DNA from 3 places in the Mycobacterium farcinogenes genome. Region 2 is predicted to be linked to each of the others. Evidence: predicted binding sites of a transcription regulator. Region 2 holds the regulator's gene; each other region holds the start of a gene.
What was found. The regulator LexA, encoded in region 2, represses DNA repair genes until DNA is damaged. The targets are predictions, from matches to a motif close to CGAACANNTGTTCG.

Region 1 (6,494 bases), 800 kb from region 2:
CGGTCTGCTCACCGACGGGCTGAAGGTGTGCGGATACGTCGACGCCTCCTACTGGCGCGACATGGGTACGCCCGAGGATTTCGTCCGCGGTTCGGCCGATCTGGTTCGTGGCATCGCACCGTCACCGGCACTGGGCGGCCAGCGCGGTGAATCCCTGGTCCACGAAGGCGCGGCGGTCGCTCCCGGCGCCTTGTTGATCGGCGGCACCGTGGTGGGCCGCGGCGCGGAGATCGGCGCCGGCGCACGCCTTGACGGGGCGGTGATCTTCGACGGCGTACGCGTGGAAGCCGGTGCGGTGATCGAACGTTCGATCGTCGGCTTCGGCGCACGGATCGGCCCACGAGCGCTGATCCGCGATGGCGTGATCGGTGACGGCGCCGACATCGGTGCCCGATGCGAACTGCTGCGCGGCGCCCGGGTGTGGCCGGGAGTCAACATTCCCGACGGCGGTATCCGCTACTCCACTGACGTCTGAGCCGGCGCGCGTACGTCTCGTCATCGACAAAAGTGTGTTTGCCGGGCCTCGCCGCGCCTTAGGATCTTCATCGGGCGAAAGGGGAGGCCATGTCCGACTTCACGTGCAAGGGTCTACGACGCAAGGCGGTGACGCCGGTCGCGGCGTTGTTGGTGCTCGGAGGGGCTCTGGGGGTCACGGCCCCGGAGGCGGCGGCCTGGCCCGTCCCGCTGACCTGGGAGGACAACGCCTACCTCAAGGCCACGCGTGGTGTCTTTCCCGGCGATGACGACCAGTTGTTGCTGGTGGGCCGGGAGATGTGTCGCCTGCTCTACAGCGGCACACCCGCACAGGCCGTGATCGACCAGATGGCGGGCCAGTACGGCGCGACCCAGGATCAGTCCGCGGTGGCGTTGCGTGCGGCTCGCCGCACCTACTGCACGCAGGCGCCTGGTTAGGCCCTTCGCCTCGCCGCGTCGGCGAGCTGCTGGAGGCCGAAGTCGGTGCCTTCGGGCAACGCATCAAGTGGCCACCAGCGGAGGTCCAAAGACTCTTCGCTGCAGGCGATCTCGGCGTCCTCCGGGGCCCGTACCACGAACTGCATGTCGAGGTGGCGGGTCGGCACACCCAGTGAGCAGGTCACCGGGTGCACGTGCAGGGCGGCCAGGTGCGGGTCGATGGTCAACCCGGAGATGCCGGACTCCTCGGTGGCCTCGCGCAGCGCGGCAGCGCCGATATCGAGATCCGTTTCCTCGCAGTGCCCGCCGAGTTGCAGCCAGCGTCCGAAGCGGGGATGCAGGGTGAGCAATGTCTGTGTGCCGGTGTGATCGACGACGAGTGCCGAGCCGGTGATGTGGCCGGGTACGCACGCGCGCAAGCAGGCGTCGGGACGGGCGGCCAGAAACGACAGCACGGCATGACGCAGCGTGTCCTGACCGGGATCAGTTGTATCCCAATGGGTCAGCAGTTCCACGGCCGAGGTGTGCAGACTCTCGGCGCTCACTTCACCACCAGCAGGCCGTCGGTCGAGACCGGGTCGCGAGGAGGTTGCGGGTCGGCGGGGTGACCGATTGCGATGGCCCCCAAGGGTTCCCAGTCGGCAGGCAAGTCGAGTTCCGCACGCACCAGATCGCCGGCGAAGATGGTCGAGCCGATCCAGCAGCTGCCCACCTCGCGCACCGCCAGCGCCACCAGCAGAGCCTGCACGGCCGCGCCGACGGCGACGGTGAACATGGTGTGCTCGGCCTCGGTGCGGGCCGCGTCGGGATAGCTGTGAGCGCCGTCGGGGACCAGGAACGGAATCACCAATTCCGGCGCGTCGTAGAGGATCTGGCCGCGCATGAGGCGTCGTTCGACGGACTCCGGGTCGCGGCCGTCGCCGGTGAGGTCGGTGCGCCACTTGTCTTTCATCCGGTCCAGCAGGCGCATGCGGGTGGCGCCGTCCTGCACCCAGACGAAGCGCACCGGCCGGGTGTGATGTGGCGCGGGCGCGGTGAGGGCCTCGCCGACGGCGGCTTCGATGAGTGCGTGATCGACCTGTTCGTCGGAAAAGGTTCGCACCGAGCGACGCAGGAGCTGGGCTTGGTTGCGTCCCAGCTGGATTGCCTCGGCGGTGCCGAGCCAGAACAAGTCTTCCTCGCCCGCCCGTAGTAACGTGCCCGCGTTGGACCCGTCGTCGGTCAGCTCCAGCCCGCGCACCACCGCGACCGGGATCGCCGTGAGCTTGCCCTTCACCAGATCGGCCGCGGCCGCGATCTCGTCGGCCACAGCCACCTCGGTGACCAGTAATTCGTTACCGTGCCGATCGCGGGCGCCCGCGTAACCGTGCAGCACGGTGAGCCCGGAGGCGCCGATGGCGAAATCGGCCTGGCCGTTGCGCCACGCGCGGCCCATCGTGTCGGTGATCACCACACCGACGGTGACGCCGAGTAGCTCACGCAGGCCTTCGCGCAGCGCCCGGGCACTGCCGTCGGGATCCACCGGAAGCAGGGCCAATTCGTTCGAGTCGACGTTCGAACCGTCCACCCCGGCGGCGGCCTGGACCAGTCCGATGGCGTTCTCGGTGATCAGGGTTCGGCCCTTACGGGCCAGCACCCGGACGGCTTCGGCGTCGATGAGCTTGCGCCGCAAGGTGTCCCGCTCCTCCGGATCGGATGGAGCGGTGACGATGCGGCCTTCGCACTTGGAGACGATCTTACTGGTGACCACCAGCACATCGCCGTCTTTCAGCCACGGTGTCGCCGCGGCGAGCGCGGCGGCCAGGTCATCACCGGGGCGGAACTCCGGAAGCCCTGGTACCGGCAGGATCTCGACGCGGTCGGCAGATCCGTGTTCGGTGCTCACAGCGCGACGCCCGCCAGGTCCAGGCCGGACCGCACCATCTCGGCGGTGGTGGCCGGGTCCGTCATCAGCAGCGGCACCGCGCGTACCTGAACGCCCTCGATATCAGCGTGATCGCCTTCGTGCACCAGCCAGCCGTCCAGGATTCCGGTGCCCGAACGGGCGCCGAAGTGCTGTCCGACGCCTTGTGAGGTGGACTCCACACCGATGATGGACAGGCACTCATCGGCCATGCCGCGCAACGGTTTTCCGTTGATGATGGGGGAGTAGCCGATCACCGGCGCTTTGGTCGAACGCAGTGCGCCACGGATCCCGGGGATCTGCAGGATCGGCCCGATGCTCACGACGGGGTTCGACGGTGCCAGCAACACCACGTCGGCGTCCGCGATCGCCTCGGTGACCCCCGGGGCGGCCGTTGCCTGTTCTGCACCCACGAACGCGAAACTGTGCGAGGGCACCTGCGCGCGGTAGCGCACCCACCATTCCTGAAAGTGGATGGCCCGCCGTTCGCCGTCGGTGGGGTCGGTGACCACCACGTGGGTCTCACTGCGGTCATCGGTGACGGGCAACAACTGTGCCCCCGGTGACCAGCGCTTGCACAATGCCTCGGTGACCTGTGACAACGGGTAGCCGGCGCGCAGCATCTGGGTGCGGACCAGGTGGGTGGCCAGGTCCCGGTCACCCAGGCCGAACCAGTCCGGTTGCACGCCGTAGGCGGCCAGCTCTTCCTTGGCGTGCCAGGTCTCGTTCCGGTGGCCCCAGCCGCGTTCCGGATCGATGCCGCCGCCCAGGGTGTACATGCAGGTGTCGAGGTCGGGGCAGATCCGGACGCCGTGCATCCAGGCGTCGTCGCCGACGTTCACGATCGCGGTGAGTTCATGCTTGCTGTCGCCGCCGGCAAACTGGCCCAGGCCCAACAGGTGCTGTACCCCCAGCAAAAACCGGGCGCCTCCGACGCCGCCGACCAGAACGGTGATCTTCACAACGTCCGACCCTAAGCGCTGAGGGCGCGCGGATGGAAACGACGTCGTCACGGGCAGGACACGCCGATGTCGCGACGCGCCGATTTGACATTACGGGATGGTATGAATTCGCGTCCTGGCGCTTGACCCCGGCAGCTAACACGTGTGTAATCACAGATGTGTCATTTCCCGGTTGGTGACCGATTCCGGTGTCGCGGACCGAGATTCGATCAACTGTTCGAATGGGGTGACCGCACATCGCAATAGTGGGGCTCCACTTAGGATCTACGAGACCGAGTGAGGAGGCGGGGGATAATGTCTTATGAGAGCGGCGATTTCGATCGTGTGGTCCGGTTCGACAACCGGCTACTCGGCTCGGTAGACAACGCACCGCACATCAACGCCGGGCCGACACCGCTGGGAATTCCAGGACGTCCACAGCTGAGTTTGGTACCCGAGCACATCGATGTTGATCCGGAAACCGAAGACGACCAATGGCAGGAACGTGCGCTGTGCGCACAGACCGACCCGGAGGCGTTCTTCCCGGAGAAGGGCGGGTCTACCCGCGAGGCCAAGCGCATCTGCCAGGGCTGCGAAGTGAAGGACGCATGCCTGGAATACGCGCTCGCGCACGACGAGCGCTTCGGTATTTGGGGAGGGCTGTCCGAACGGGAGCGTCGCCGGCTCAAACGCGGCATCATCTGACGCTCCTGACGTCAGTCGTCGTCGATCGTTGGGTCGATGACTGACGGTTCAACTCCCAGATAGGTGGCCACCTGGGCCACCAGGATTTCATGCAGCAGATCAGCAAGCTCATCGGATCCTTTGACCCGGCGCTCGATGGGCTTGCGGAACAAGACAATTCGAGCCCGGGTCGCATTTCCTCTGACGTCGACCCCCGCCGGTATCAACCGAGCCAGGGCGATCGGTCCGTCGGCGATGACCTCAGGCGGCCATTGCACACTGTCCGGATCTTTCGGGGACATCCGCGGGATCTCATCGACGGCGACGTCGAGTTCTCTCAGCCGCGACGCCCACCGCCGTTCGATGGGTTCGTAGGCCTCCAATACCGCCATGTCGAACCTCTCGGCCCGACTGCGCCAGCCAGGAACCGAGCGTGGAAGCAGCGGCCCGCGCATATCGCGGCCGCGACGCGATCGCCATGGGTTGCGCTGGGCCACGCCGATGATCGTAACGGTTCGGGATCGGGGCCCCGCCGGCTGCGCGTGTCCGGCACCGCACAGCGACCGTCCAAAGTAATCTCTGGAGCGTGAATGTTCCCCGTCGCTGCTGCCGGCCCGGGTGCCCGCACTATGCCGTGGCGACGCTGACTTTTGTCTACTCCGACTCCACGGCGGTAGTCGGACCATTGGCCACGGTTTCTGAGCCCCACTCCTGGGATTTGTGCGTCGGCCACGCCGGCCGTATCACCGCGCCGCGCGGCTGGGAGCTGGTCCGCCACGCGGGGCCGCTACCCACCCATCCCGATGAAGACGATCTGGTGGCGCTGGCCGATGCGGTCCGCGAAGGCCAGCCCGGCGCCGTTCCCCGCCGCGGTGTGGTAGCCGGATTCTCCGATCCCACCACGGGCCTGGCGACCAGTGCGGTGACAGCGCCACCGGCGCGTCCCGCCGAGACCAACGGACGCCGTCGCGGCCACCTGCGGGTGTTGCCGGACCCCAGCGACTAGGCCTGGTTAAGACCTGATTAGACGACGGCCGGGCCACGAGTAGTGAACGTGTCGAGGCTTCCCGACGGCTAGGCTGGCGCCAACGAATCCGTTTCACAAGGAGCAATATGTCTAGGCCAGCGGCGGCTGTTCACGATGTCATCAAGGCCTATGACGTCCGGGGGCTGGTCGGGAGTCAGATCGACGAGGCGTTCGTGTCCGAAGTCGGCGGTGCCTTCGCTCGTCTGGTCCGCGCCGAGGGCGCCGCGCAGGTGGTGATCGGCTACGACATGCGGGCGAGTTCGCCGGCGCTGGCAGCCGCATTCGCAGACGGAGTCACCGCCCAGGGCCTCGACGTGGTCCGGATCGGCCTTGCTTCCACCGATCAGCTGTACTTCGCATCGGGCCTGCTGGATTGTCCGGGCGCGATGTTCACCGCGAGCCACAACCCGGCCGCCTACAACGGGATCAAGCTGTGTCGGGCCGGGGCCAAGCCGGTCGGCAAGGACACCGGGCTGGCCACCATCTCAGATGAGGTGATCGCCGGCGTGCCGGCGTTCGACGGGCCCGCCGGTTCGGTGTCCGACCGCGACGTGTTGTCGGACTACGGCAGCTTCCTTCGCTCCCTGGTCGACCTCAGCTCGCTGCGGCCGCTTCGCATCGCTGTCGACGCGGGCAACGGCATGGCCGGACACACCACTCCCGCGGTGCTCGGGCCGATCCCCGGTGCCACGGTGCTCCCGCTGTTTTTCGAACTCGACGGCAGCTTCCCCAATCACGAGGCCAATCCACTGGACCCGGCCAACCTCGTCGACCTGCAGGCCCACGTGTTGGCCACCGGCGCCGACATCGGATTGGCGTTCGACGGGGATGCCGACCGCTGCTTCGTGGTCGACGAACTCGGCCGTCCGGTGTCACCGTCGGCAGTGACCGCGCTGGTGGCAGCCCGTGAGCTCAAGCGTGAAATCGGAGCCACGGTGATTCACAATCTGATCACCTCGCGCGCCGTTCCCGAACTGGTCGTCGAGCGCGGCGGCACCCCGGTGCGCTCCCGGGTCGGACACTCCTA
Region 2 (6,494 bases):
CGAGGACGATCAAGCGATCGTGAACGCCCGCTCGGAATGGGCACCGGAATTTGCCATCTACGATCTGGCCTCGGTGGAGGAGGTTCTTGCCGCCGACCCCGACGATTTCGACGATGCCTACCTGTGGGCCTGGATCGATGAGGCGAGCGGCACGTTGCGCTCCCGGTCATTCGCCTCGCACTTGGGAATTCCCGAAGACGAGGCCACCGGGGCGGCTGCGGTACGGATGACCGACTATCTCAGCCGAGACCTGACGATCATCCAGGGCAAGGGTTCGGTGATCGAGACCCGCTGGAATCCGGAGGGCTGGGTCCGCCTGGCCGGCCGCGTGGTCAACGACGGCAGCTCCCGGCTGGACTGAGCTCCGACTGGGGCGGACTACGCCTCGGCTCGGTGGGCGCGCAGCGCTTCGATCTCGCGCTCGAAATCCTCGGCCGACGAGAACGACCGGTACACCGAGGCGAACCTCAGGTAGGCGACCTCATCCAGTTCGCGCAGCGGACCGAGAATCGCCAAGCCGACCTCGTGGCTGGGGATCTCCGGTGTGCCGAGCCCCCGCACAGCGTCCTCGACCTTCTGAGCCAAGACGTTGAGGGCGTCGTCATCGACCTGCCTGCCCTGACAGGACCGGCGTACCCCACGAATGACTTTCTCGCGACTGAACGGCTCGGTCACCCCGCTGCGCTTCACCACGGCCAGCACGGCGGTCTCCACGGTGGTGAATCGACGTCCGCACTCGGGGCACGACCGCCGGCGCCGGATGGCCTGCCCTTCATCGGTCTCACGTGAATCGACCACACGCGAATCGGGGTGACGGCAGAACGGACAGTGCATTACCGCTCCTTCGTCATGCCGCCGGACAACTAGTTCGAGCGCTCTTGAGCGTACCCGCGTTGCCCGCGGCAGATTCACCGCCGGGTCCAGTGGTGCGTAGGAGCTCATCGCGACGCCGACCAGTGTGGCTGGCAGCCAGGACGATTCAGCGGACATCACACTGCTCAGCCAACCGGGGCCAGCAGCGTCTGCCCGGCGTCCAGCGCCGCTGAGTCGAGCTGGTTGAGATCGCGGATCTGCTCGACGACCCGGGCTACCGGTGCGTCGGGGGCAACGCGCCGGGCCACCTGCTGCAGCGTCTCCCCCGACTTCACCTGAACCACCGCGAGTTCGGTCGGCGTCGTGCCGGACTCCGTGCCCATCACACCGCCGAGTTGGGCCACCAGACCCAGCCAGACCGTGATGCCGGCCGCCACCAATGCCAACAGGACGGTTGTCATGGGCGTGATGGGCCGGCTGCGATGAGAGGCCCGGGACATCAGCACACCGGTGCCGCGGTAACGAACCGAGCCGCCGGCGGGACGCGTGGACGACGGCCGCCGAACCCGGCGCAACGGCCTGGGGGCGCCGCTGCCGAACTGGGCGCGGGGCGACTGCGACCGCGGCGTGGCCCGAACAGCGCGGGAACGGCTATCGGCGGGGATATCGATGATCGCCATCTGACTGCCTTTCGGTGAGACGTTTCGCTCTTGTGTTCGAACATAGTCGCTCAAGTGTTCGATGGATAGAACATGTGATCGAACTGTTGCCAAACGATAGAGCAGGGCACCGACAAGTTCGGGCCGAACGGTCCCGCGTACCGACACATCCCGCACATCCAGACCCAGCATGCGGCCGACCTGCGGACACACCCGCAACACGCGTCGAACACATGTTTGATTAATGTTCGAACAGCGACTACATTCGGCCTCATGAGCGACGACCGCAGCAGGGACGGCAGCACCGACACCCCGGCCGAATCGGACGCGGGCCCACGCCGGGCCGATGGGGGCCTCACCGACCGGCAACGGACCATTCTCGACGTGATCCGCGCGTCGGTGACCAGTCGCGGCTACCCGCCCAGCATCCGCGAGATCGGCGATGCGGTCGGCCTCACCTCGACCTCGTCGGTCGCCCATCAGTTGCGCACCCTGGAACGCAAGGGCTATCTGCGACGCGACCCCAACCGGCCGCGCGCGGTCGACGTGCGTGGCGCGGATGATCCGGCGGCCGCAGTGGTGTCGACCGACGTGGCGGGTTCCGACTCACTGCCCGAGCCCACCTTCGTCCCGGTGCTCGGACGCATCGCCGCAGGCGGCCCCATCCTGGCCGAGCAGGCCGTCGAGGATGTCTTCCCACTGCCCCGCGAGCTGGTCGGTGAGGGCTCGCTCTTCCTGCTCAAGGTCGTCGGAGACTCGATGGTCGATGCGGCCATCTGCGATGGCGACTGGGTGGTGGTGCGCCAGCAGAGCGTGGCCGACAACGGTGACATCGTGGCCGCGATGATCGACGGCGAAGCCACCGTCAAGACGTTCAAGCGGACGCGCGGTCAGGTCTGGCTGATGCCGCACAATCCGGCATACGACCCGATCCCCGGTAACGACGCAGCCGTGCTCGGCAAGGTCGTCACCGTGATTCGCAAGATCTGACGGGCCGCCGACCAGGAGGGCCCGGCCCGCCGTGCGGCCGGGCCCTCCTGGTCGGCGGTTCAGTCCGTTCGCACGAAGCCGTTGGTGCGCGCGAATTCCTCACTGGCGAACCAGATCTCGGCCACCGCATCGTCATATTCGCTGCTGTCGGGTGCCCAGTACCGGCCGGTCTTGGTATCGGCCTTGATCGGGTAGCCCTCCGGTGCGCGGTTCGGGTCGTCCAGCGGTAGGTGTATCGCCGTGGCGGTGGGGATCTCGTCGAGTTCGATGGCGGCATGGCGCCCACTGTGGGTCTCGCTGCTGTAGGCCTCGGCCTCGCTGCTGTAGGCCTCGGCCTCGCTGATCACCCGGGTAGGCGCGGTGTCCACGTTGTCCTGGTCGGTCGGCGCGGCCAGATCGCTCGGCACAGCCAGGCCGCTCAGCGGTGAGAAGCCCTGCGGCCCTCGCGCGCCGCCAGTTGCCCCTGCGAACGCCCCGGTGTCAACAGTGTCGTCTACGAGTTCCGCTTCGATCTCGCCGTCGGTGTCGTCACCCTCGGCCACTTCCTCGAAGTCGGCGTCGATGGGCGAGTCGAGATCCTCATCCTCGAAGTCGTCATCCTCGAAGTCGTCGTCCTCATAGTCGTCATCGTCATAGTCGTCCTCGAAGCCGCGCGACCCGACCAGCTGCGAGGAATCCTCCGGCGGTTCCTCCTCTTCGCCGGGCACCCCGTAGCCGCTGGAGGATCCGCGGGGCGCGGCCCACTGGCTGACCGGCATCGCGATATCGGTGGGGCCGTCGTACGGTGACGCCGCGCCGCTCGCCAAGCCTTCACCCGGCCCGGCGAATCGCGTCGTGGTGGCTTCGCCGGCACCATAGGCGGTGTTCGGCGCGTAGCCGCTGGGTGCATCGGCACCGTGATCGTCCACGTACTCGTCGCGGTCGTAGCCCCGGGAGTCGTAGCGCTCCTCGTCGTAGCGACCGTCGTCGTAATGCGGTTCACCGCCTACGTCGTCATAGTCGTCGTCGAACGGGTCGTGATCGAAGTCGTCATCGGCGCCGCCCCGGCGGCGATGCCACAGCGCCGCCCCCACGATCAGCCCGGCCAGCAACAGCACCGGGATCACCGCGATCAGCCACCACCAGCTCCAATGCCAGGAGAACGGCTTGCCGGTATCCGGAGCCGACGGCTGCGGACCACCCGCATGAGGTTGATCGACGCCCGGAATCTGCAGCCCGCTCAGCTCTGAGGCGAGTTTCGACGGCTCAGTGGTGAACTTGTTGGCATCGCGATCCCACGAGATCGCTCCCCCGCTGAATCGCTGCGTGATGACCGAGCCGTCTTCGGTCTGATCGGCCATGGGAGCGCCGAGCGAGCCCTTGGCACCGCCGAGCTTGTCCCAGGCCGCGTTCATGGCTCCTCGGACGATGACCGCGCCGTAGTCGGGAGTCCAGAAGATCACGGGGTTGTCGGCCGCCGCGAAGGTGCTGATGCGGCTGTTCGGGCCCAGCCCGCCTTCGGACTCGCTGGTGGTCGGGAAGCCCAGATCGCCTTCCGGACCGCCGACGCTCTCGTACTTCTCCAGCAGCTGGCCGGTGATCGCGTTGGCTCCGGTGGCTGGGCTGTAGAAGATCTTGCCGCCTGCGTAGTTCTGTCCCACCCCGTCGGCGCCGATCGGGTACTGGTCGCCCTCCTTGGCTCCCAGCGGACCCATCGGGCCGCCCGCCGCACGTCGGGCCGCCCCGATCGCCGCGGCGGCATCCGACGGCACGTCCAGACCGGCCAACTGCTCGGCCAGCTCCGCCGGCACCGTGGTGAATGCTTTGGTCTTGCGGTTCCAGGAGATCTCACCGCCGGTGAACTTCTGAGTGCTCACATCACCGTCGAACGACTCGTCCTCAGCGGGAACCCCGAGCACGCCCGCCGAACCGCCGAGCTTGTCCCACGCGGCATTGATCGCACCCCGGACGACGCGGGCGCCGGTGGCGGGGGTCCAGAAGATGACGGGATTGTCAGGCGCGCTCAACGTCGAGTTGCGGCTGTCGGCGGCACGCCCGGCGCCCTCGTCGATGGTCGGGAAGCCCAAATCTCCGTCTGCGGCGCCGCCGAGCGACTCGTACTTCTCCAAGATGGCGCCCTGCATGAAATGGGCGCCGGTCGCCGGGGTGAAGAACATCTTGCCCCCGGCGAAGTTCTGCGCGAAGCCCGCCCCGACCGCGTAGACGCTGCCTTGGCGTGGGCCCAGCGGGCCGCCGTCACCGCCGCTGGCCTCCCAGGCGGCGGTGACCGCCGCATCGGCATCCGACTCCGGGGTGGCCGACGCCACCACCGGCCCCATCAAAGCAGCGACCACGAGTGCGAGCAGGCCGACCGCCAACCGCCACACGGTCGCGTCCAGCCTCGCTCCAGGCCTAGTCATGCGTTCTCCCCGCTCGTTCGGCAAAGTTTCCTCAGAAATGTCCCGCCCCGACAACTTTGCTTCAGCAGGTGACGATAACCAAGGAACGTGGCCGATCATGGCCAAAAAAGCCCCAATATCTGGGTCTGGAGACCCAGATTTGGACTCCTCGGGACGTCACACGGGGTGATTCTGCCTCATCAGACCCCCAGACTGCGTCCGATGATCTCCTTCATGATCTCGGTGGTACCGCCGTAAATGGTCTGCACACGGGCATCCAGGTAGGCCCGCGCGACGGGGTACTCACGCATGTAGCCATAGCCGCCGTGCAGCTGCAGACACCGGTCGATGAGTTCGACCTGCTTTTCGGTGGAATACCACTTGGCCATCGCGGCCTGCTCCACGGTGAGCTTCTCATCGAGGTGCAACCGGATGAACTCGTCGACCATCATCCGAACCACAGTGGCCTCGGTGGCGAGCTCGGCGAGCAGGAACCGGCTGTTCTGGAAGCTGCCGATGGGCTTGCCGAACGCCTTGCGCTCCTTGGTGTACTGCACCGTCTGCTCCAGCACCGCCTCCATCGCGGCGGCGGCCATGATGGCGATCGAGATGCGCTCCTGCGGCAGGTTCTGCATCAGATAGACGAAGCCCTGGCCCTCCTCGCCGAGCAGGTTCTCGACGGGCACCTTGACGTCGGTGAACGACAGTTCGGCGGTGTCCTGGGCGTCCAGGCCGATCTTGTCGAGGTGGCGGCCCCGCTCGAAGCCCGCCATGCCGCGCTCCACCACCAGCAGGGAGAAACCCAGGGCGCCCTTCTCCGGGTCGGTCTGGGCCACCACGATCACCAGATCGGAGTGGATGCCGTTGGTGATGAAGGTCTTCGACCCGTTGAGCACGTAGTGGTCGCCGTCGCGGACCGCACGGGTCTTGATGCCCTGCAGGTCGCTGCCGGTACCGGGTTCGGTCATTGCGATCGCCGTGATCAATTCGCCCGTACAGAATTTCGGCAGCCAGCGCTGCTTCTGCTCCTCGTTGGCCAGCCGCAGCAGATACGGCGCGACGACGTCGTTGTGCAGGCTGAAACCGATGCCGCTGTAGCGGCCGGCAACCGTCTCCTCGCAGACGATGGTGTTGTAGCGGAAGTCGTCGTTACCGCCGCCGCCGTACTCCTCGGGCACGGCCATCCCGAGAAAGCCCTGTTTACCGGCCTCGAGCCAGACCCCGCGGTCGACGATCTTGTCCTTCTCCCACTGATCGTGGAATGGCGCGACGTGCTTGTCCAGGAATGCCCGGTACGACTCCCGGAACAACTCATGCTCGGGCTCGAACAAGGTGCGCTCGTACTTCACAGCACTGCCCATGGTGTGACCTCCGGTACTGGTTACGGATTTGGGGCCAACCTATACCAACCGGGTGGTTGGTCAGCCGTGGGGAGGGGTCCACTCGCCCGTAAACTCGGGCCATGCCCCAGTCGCCCACGAGCCTCGCGCATTGGGGCGCCTTCACCGCGGACGTCGCCGACGGTGACATCGCTTCCGTCAGACCGCTGATGGGCGACGCGGACCCGTCGCCGTTGCTCGGCAACCTGGCCGGCTCGATCCGCCACCGCTCGCGCGTGGCCGGCCCGGTGGTGCGTCGCGGCTGGCTGCGCGAC
Region 3 (6,494 bases), 220 kb from region 2:
CGATCGTGACGGGAGCGGCATCGGTGGTGGTCATACCGCACCTGCCACGGCCTGGCGGTAGTCGACGATCGCCGCACCGGGATGAGCGGCCGTATAGCGTTCGGCACCCGCCTGGGTACCGAACGGCAGATACCCTTCGGCTCCGGGCGCGGGCAGGCGCACCCACACGGCCTTGTCGGCGAACCAGCGGGTACCCAGTTCGGCATCGGAAATGTAGGCGGCCCGGATCTTCTTGCCTTCGCCCTCGGCCTGTCGGATCGCCTTGAGCAGGCAGACCGGGGTCGCGGCGGGCGTGGTGGTATCCGATCCGTCGAGCCAGAGTTCGCCTGCGGTGGCGGGATCGTCGACAGCGGTGTGGCAAACCGGGTCCGTCCCGCTCAGCAGCGAAGGATTGGTGTTCGACTTGAGCGCTTTGTCGTAGTCCTCACCGCGCGCCGAGTACGCCGCGCGGAGCGGGCCGTCCTGAACGAACCCGGCGACGTCGAGGTCGGCGAAGTTGTCGATCGACTTCAGATAGGGCACATCACCTTTGAGTGCATCGACCAGAGACGGCTTGAGCGTGGTGTCGAACGAGGTGCCACCCGGGCCGTTGTACAGGTAGACCACCTCCTGCGGCAACCCACTGCCCTCGGCCACCAGGCGGGCGGCCTCCAACGGCTTGGTGTTGAGGAAGTCGGTGGCATCGAGTTGGGCCTGCAGGAACGCGTCGAGCACCTCCGGGTGCTCAGCCGCGTATGCCCGGCGCACCACCACCCCGTGCAGGGTCGGGTAGTTGAGTTCGGCACCGTCGTAAAGGAGCTTTGCCTTGCCCTGTTGAACCAACAGACCTGGCCAGGCCACGAACTGTGAGAGCGCCTGGACCTGACCGGATTCCAGCGATGACGCGCCGACCTGTGGCTGTTGATTGAGCACCTCGACACCCGACTTGGCATCGATCCCGGCCTTGCCCAGGGCTTGGACGAGCATGCCGTGGCCGGCCGATCCGACACTGGCCGAAACTTTCTTCCCGGCCAGGTCCGTCAACGACTTGGCCGGCGAATCCGGCGCCACCACAACCATGTTCAGCGCGCCCTTCGGGTTGTACCCCGTGACCGAGACGATCTCGGTCTTGGCGCGTTCGTTGGCTTGGGTCTTGGACCCGTTGATGAGCATCGGGTAGTCGCCCATCGAGCCGATGTCGATTTTCTCGGCCACCATCTGCGCGGTGATGGGTGCGCCCGTGTCGTAGTCCTGCCACGTCACGTTGTACTTCGTGCCGGTGCGGGTGGTGATGTCGGCCAGGCGACGCTCCAGGTATCCCTGGGCGCGCAACAACGTTCCCGCGGTGACGGTGTTGATGGTCTTGGACTGGTAGCCGACGACGACGTCGACGGTATCGGCCGATTTCGTCGCCGAGTCCAGCGAGCAACCGGCGGTCGCGAGCGTGAGACCGGCGGTGAGGGCGATCAGGGCTGTTTTCACATCGGGTCCTCTAGCGGATGAGATAGGGCATGTTGACGGTCACGGCGCCGGTGGGACAGCGGGCCGCGCAGGGCCCGCAGTACCAGCACTCGTCGACATGCATGAAGGCCTTGCCGTTCTCCGGATTGATGGCCAGCGAATCCAGTGGGCACACGTCGACGCACAAGGTGCAGCCCTCGATACACAGGGATTCGTCGATGGTCACCGGGACATCGGCGCGCTGATTGACCAGTGTCATGCGTCTCTCCTAACGAGGTTGCCGCGCATGGTGATTCGGTCACCACGCATCCTGATGTACTCCAGGTCGACGGGTGTGCCGTCATCCAGACTGGTCAGCCGTTCCGACATCAACAGAGCCGATCCGGCGGGCACCTGCAACGTCGCGGCCGTGTGTGCGTCAGCCGAAACCGCTTCCAGGGCAAGGCTTGCCCCACCCAGCCGGCGCCCACTGACCCGTTCGATGAGCGCGAAGATGTCGTTGCTCTCCAGCGCATGTTCGATCACCAGCTCACCGATCTCGGGCGCCAGATAGGTCAGATCGAGCGACAGTGGCAGGTCGGCGAGATAGCGCAAGCGCTCGATGAAGACCACCTGCGCGCCGGGTTCGAGCGCGAGCTTTCGGGCCACCGCCGGCGGGGCGGACAGCCGCTGCACGGCCCGGACTTCGTTGCGGACGTCGCCGTAGTCCTTGAACGTCTCCTTCAGACCCACCAGCGCATCCAGGCCGTGATCGTATTTTCTGACCGCTACGTGCGTGCCCACCTTGGTGCCACGGTCGATCAGCCCCTCGTTCTTGAGAACGGCCAGGGCTTCGCGGATGGTGTTGCGGGAGACGAAGAATTCGGCGGCCAGTTCCGCCTCGGACGGCAGCGCCCGGTCGTAGGTGCCTTCGTAGATCTGATGGCGCAGAACGTCGGCCACCTGGCGGGCCTGATCGGCACGCGCACGGCGACTGGGCAGCGATACGGGATGAGCTTCGGGCTGCGACGACACGCACTCAAGGTAAGGGGCGATTCCAGGGTGCCGCAGTGCGGCGAATCGACCGTTTGCGCAGGTTAACTGATTGCGCCGCCAACCGACGTTCGGTACCTGCCGAAACCGCCGTCGCGGCTCGTATTGCGCCACCTCGGCCCTGGCGAGAATTTACAAATCGCGATGATCGAAACGTCGCTTGGGCCCGTTTGGGGCTGCTCAAAAACTTTGGCCACTTTGGCCACCTCAGTCCCATTTCGCGGGTTCCTGTCGGGGTATCGAACTAGTGTTCGAAATATGGAGGGCGGATTGGCGCACACCCGCGAGGCGGTACAGACCGCGCTCGCCGGCCACCGCGCCGCGACCGTAGCGCTGGCCGATGTCGATTTCACCGGCCTCGATACCGCGGAGTTGTTGGCACTGCAGTCCGAGCGCGAACGGCTGGCCCGCACCCAGGAGATGATCGATCACCGCATCCAGGCCGCGCTGATGGCGCAGGCCGGCCCGCACGAGATCGGCGGCAAATCCTGGACCGATGTCCTTGCCACCCGGATGCGCATCCCTTGCAAGGAAGCCTCCCGCCGCGTCGCCGCTGCCGCCGATCTGGGACCGCGCTATGCGGTCACCGGCGAAGAGTTGCAGCCGTTACTGCCCGCCTGCGCTGCGGCCCTGCTGACCGGCACGATCAACACCCACCACATCACGGTCATCCGCGACACGATCGAGAAGGCCGAAAAATACGTCGGCCCAGCCGAACTCGCCCAGATCGAATCCGACCTGGTCGCCGCCGCGACCCGTGATACTCCCGAAACCCTCAAGGCCGCTGCGGACAAACTGCTGTACCTGCTCAACCAGGACGGCGACAGTCCCGATGTTGCCGCGCATCTGCGTGGGCTGCGGATCGGTACACAGGACGCCGACGGGTTGGTGCACGTGCAGGGCTGGCTGGACCCCGAAACCGCTGCCTATCTGAGCACGGTCACCGGCGTGTGGGGTGCCCCGGGCATCAACAACCCCAGCGATCCTGAACCACTGCACAACCCGTCACCCAACCCACTCGATATCCCCGATACTCCTGAGGCCGAAGCCGCTGACGTTGGGGCCGATGCCGGCGTGCCCGGGCCTGACGTGACTGACTCCGAGGCCACCGATGCCACTGATGTGGGGACTGAACCAGCCCAGCAGGCCGCCGCCGCACGGGACACCCGAACCCAGGCCCAACGCAACCACGACGCCCTCAAAGCCGCGCTGCGCGAACTACTCATGTCCAAACGACTCGGCCACTACGGTGGCCTGCCGGTCACCGTAGTGGTCTCCACCACCCTGGCCGAACTGGAAGCCGGCGCCGGCATCGCCGTCACCGGATCAGGCCTGCGGATGCCGATGACCGACTTGATCCGGCTGGCATCCCACAGCTTCCACTACCTCATCGTCTACGACCACCACACCGCTGAACCGCTCTACATGGCCCGCACCCAACGACTGGCCACCAAAGCCCAACGACTGCTGCTCTACAACCGCGACCGCGGCTGCACCCGCCCCGGCTGCACCGCACCCGCCGACCACTGCCAAGTCCACCACGCCAAAGCCGACTGGCAACACGGCGGACACACCGACGCCCCCGACCTCGCCCTGAGCTGCGGCCCCGACAACCGCCTCGTCGGCCTCGGCTGGACCACCAACGTCGACCCCGACACCGGCCGCATCCACTGGCACCCACCACCGCTGATGGACACCGGCCAAGACACCATCAACCACCACTTCCACCCCGAGGAACTACTGGTTCCCCCGCAGCGCTAGCAGCTATACCGTTGTGCGGCTGACCGTCACCGGGATGCCGTTGAGTGCACCGTTTCCCGAAGGCTCGTCGATGAAGTCGGGCAGCGACAAGACGTTGGTGTTCACCCCGGGTGAGGCGTTGGCGACCGCCAGCCGGGTGCCGGGCCGACCGTGGCCCCAACCGTGCGGCATCGACACCACGCCAGGCTTGATCGCATCGGTCACCTCGACCGGCACCACGATCTTGCCCGCTGCCGAGGCCACTTCCGCGTGGTCGCCGTCGGCGATACCGCGTGAGGCCGCATCCTGGCCGTGCATCAGCAGGGTGCACCGGTCACGGCCCTTCATCAGCGGGCCGACATTGTGCAACCAGGAGTTGTTGGAGCGTAGGTGCCGCCGGCTCACCAAGACCAGGTCTTCGGGGGCTCGATCGAGCCGGTCGGCCAGTCGTGGCAGGTCGTCGAGCAGGTATTGCGGCGCCAGCCGGATCTTCTTGTCGGCGGTGCCGAGCACCTCCGGTACCCGAGGCACCATGGGGCCGAAGTTGATTCCGTCGGGATGCGCCTTGAGCTTGTCCAGCGTCAGCCCGTCGGGGTTCTCGCCGTACCGGTCTCCGAAAGCGGCGGTGCGCAGCGTCAGATCGAGCATCCGCTCGGGCCCGCCGTGGTCGTAGTGCTTGCGGATCTCGGCACCGTCGAGGCCCTGGGTGAAGCACAGGTAGTCGAACCAGCCGTCGTCGAGCGCGGCGATGTCGACGTCCTCTGCCGGTGTTCCGGTGCACAGCCCGGTCAGCCGGATCAGGATCTCCCATTCCTCTGGCGCGTCGGGGTCTTCGCGATGGAACACCGGTGGCGAGTACCGGGCGAAACTGTTGATCGCCGCCCCCAGCAAAAGGTCGGCGGAGTGCGGCTGTTCGAGCGCCGAGGCACCGGGCAGGATGACGTCGGCGTGCCGGGTGGTTTCGTTGAGCCAGAGGTCGACCGAGATCATCGCGTCCAACTGCGGCAGCGCCTCGTCGAGCTTGTCACCGCCCGGGGTGGACAGCACGGGGTTGCCGGCCACGGTGATCAGTGCCTTCAGCTGCCCTTCGCCGGGTGTGACGATCTCTTCGAGCATGCAGGACACCGGAACCTGGCCCATCACTTCTTTGGCTCCGCGGACCCGGGTGCGGTAGCGGCCGAAGTTGGGTGCGCCGTCCTCCAGGCCCGGGATCGTTTGGCTGGTGACCGTCCACGCGGTCGGGGTGGCGAACATGGCGCCGCCGGGGGTATCGAAATGTCCGGTGACGATGTTGACCACGTCGACCAGCCAGCTGGCCAGGCTGCCGAACTCCTGGTTGCACGTGCCGATCCGGCCGTAGACCACCGCCCGCGGCGTACCGGCCAGCTCGCGGGCCAGCCCGCGAATCCGGTCGGCGTCGATACCCGTTGCGGCTGAGACCCTTTCGGGCGACCAATCGGCCGCCGCCCGCTGCAGGGTCGACACCCCGTCGAGGTGGCGTGCCAACTCACCGAGATTGACCAGGCCTTCGTCGAACACGGTGTGGACGATCCCGAGCAACAGTGCCGCGTCGGTGCCGGGCGTGATCGGCAACCACTCGTCAGCCTTGGCGGCAGTGGCCGTGCGCACCGGATCGATGACGATGACCTTGCCGCGCTTGCGGATACCGGCGATGATGCCCATCACGTCTGGGGCGGCCAAGAGCGATCCCTGCGAGGCCGCGGGGTTGGCGCCCATCACCACCAGCAGATCGGTGCGCTGGATGTCCGGTGTCGGGAAGGCCCACCAGCTGCCGTACATCAGGTGTGACGACAGGTTTTTCGGCCACTGGTCGATGGTGCCCGGCGAATAGGTGATCGGTATGCCGGACAGGCCGAGCAGCACCGCCGAGTACCGCGACAACGAAAACGAATGGGCCAGCGGGTTTCCGGTATAGGCCGCGACCGCGCCGATGCCGTACTTTTCGATGACGGGAGCGAGGAGTTCGGTGCACCGCCGGAAAGCGGTGTTCCAGTCGACCTCGTGCCATTCGCCGTCGACCTTGATCATCGGCCGGCGGATCCGGTCCGGATCGTCGTGCAGCGCGGCCAGCGACGCGCCTTTCGGGCAGATGTGCCCCGCACTCCACTGGTCGGACTTGTTCGGCCGAACGCCGGCCACCTTGCCGGCGGAGACTTGGATCTCCAAGCCGCACATGGCCTCACACAGCGGGCAGGCGTGCAGGTGCAGGCCGTCCGCGCCGATGTCCGCAATCTGCCCAGGCTCGTGTCCCATCAGCGGCC

Region 1: cofD (2-phospho-L-lactate transferase) is a predicted target of LexA. The motif match lies at 3,984-3,997, and genes of this name have one in related genera.
Region 3: K6L26_RS18345 (HNH endonuclease signature motif containing protein) is a predicted target of LexA. The motif match lies at 2,713-2,726, and genes of this name have one in related genera.

The regions. Positions count from the first base shown of each region.
Region 1 covers NZ_CP081673.1:4,881,805-4,888,298, reverse strand. The annotation lists gene K6L26_RS23215 (mannose-1-phosphate guanylyltransferase) at 1-475, shown strand, start outside; gene K6L26_RS23210 (DUF732 domain-containing protein) at 565-912, shown strand; gene K6L26_RS23205 (NUDIX hydrolase) at 909-1,457, opposite strand; gene K6L26_RS23200 (coenzyme F420-0:L-glutamate ligase) at 1,454-2,797, opposite strand; gene cofD (2-phospho-L-lactate transferase) at 2,794-3,777, opposite strand; gene K6L26_RS23190 (WhiB family transcriptional regulator) at 4,072-4,461, shown strand; gene K6L26_RS23185 (metallopeptidase family protein) at 4,473-4,895, opposite strand; gene K6L26_RS23180 (DUF3499 domain-containing protein) at 5,027-5,446, shown strand; gene K6L26_RS23175 (phosphomannomutase/phosphoglucomutase) at 5,554-6,494, shown strand, end outside.
Region 2 covers NZ_CP081673.1:4,083,177-4,089,670, forward strand. The annotation lists gene K6L26_RS19390 (PhzF family phenazine biosynthesis protein) at 1-361, shown strand, start outside; gene nrdR (transcriptional regulator NrdR) at 379-834, opposite strand; gene K6L26_RS19400 (LysM peptidoglycan-binding domain-containing protein) at 999-1,493, opposite strand; gene lexA (transcriptional repressor LexA) at 1,746-2,462, shown strand; gene K6L26_RS19410 (LGFP repeat-containing protein) at 2,522-4,861, opposite strand; gene K6L26_RS19415 (acyl-CoA dehydrogenase family protein) at 5,041-6,201, opposite strand; gene K6L26_RS19420 (molybdopterin guanine dinucleotide-containing S/N-oxide reductase) at 6,303-6,494, shown strand, end outside.
Region 3 covers NZ_CP081673.1:3,861,961-3,868,454, forward strand. The annotation lists gene K6L26_RS18325 (ABC transporter permease) at 1-34, opposite strand, end outside; gene K6L26_RS18330 (ABC transporter substrate-binding protein) at 31-1,461, opposite strand; gene K6L26_RS18335 (4Fe-4S dicluster domain-containing protein) at 1,472-1,699, opposite strand; gene K6L26_RS18340 (GntR family transcriptional regulator) at 1,696-2,454, opposite strand; gene K6L26_RS18345 (HNH endonuclease signature motif containing protein) at 2,731-4,233, shown strand; gene K6L26_RS18350 (molybdopterin-dependent oxidoreductase) at 4,237-6,486, opposite strand.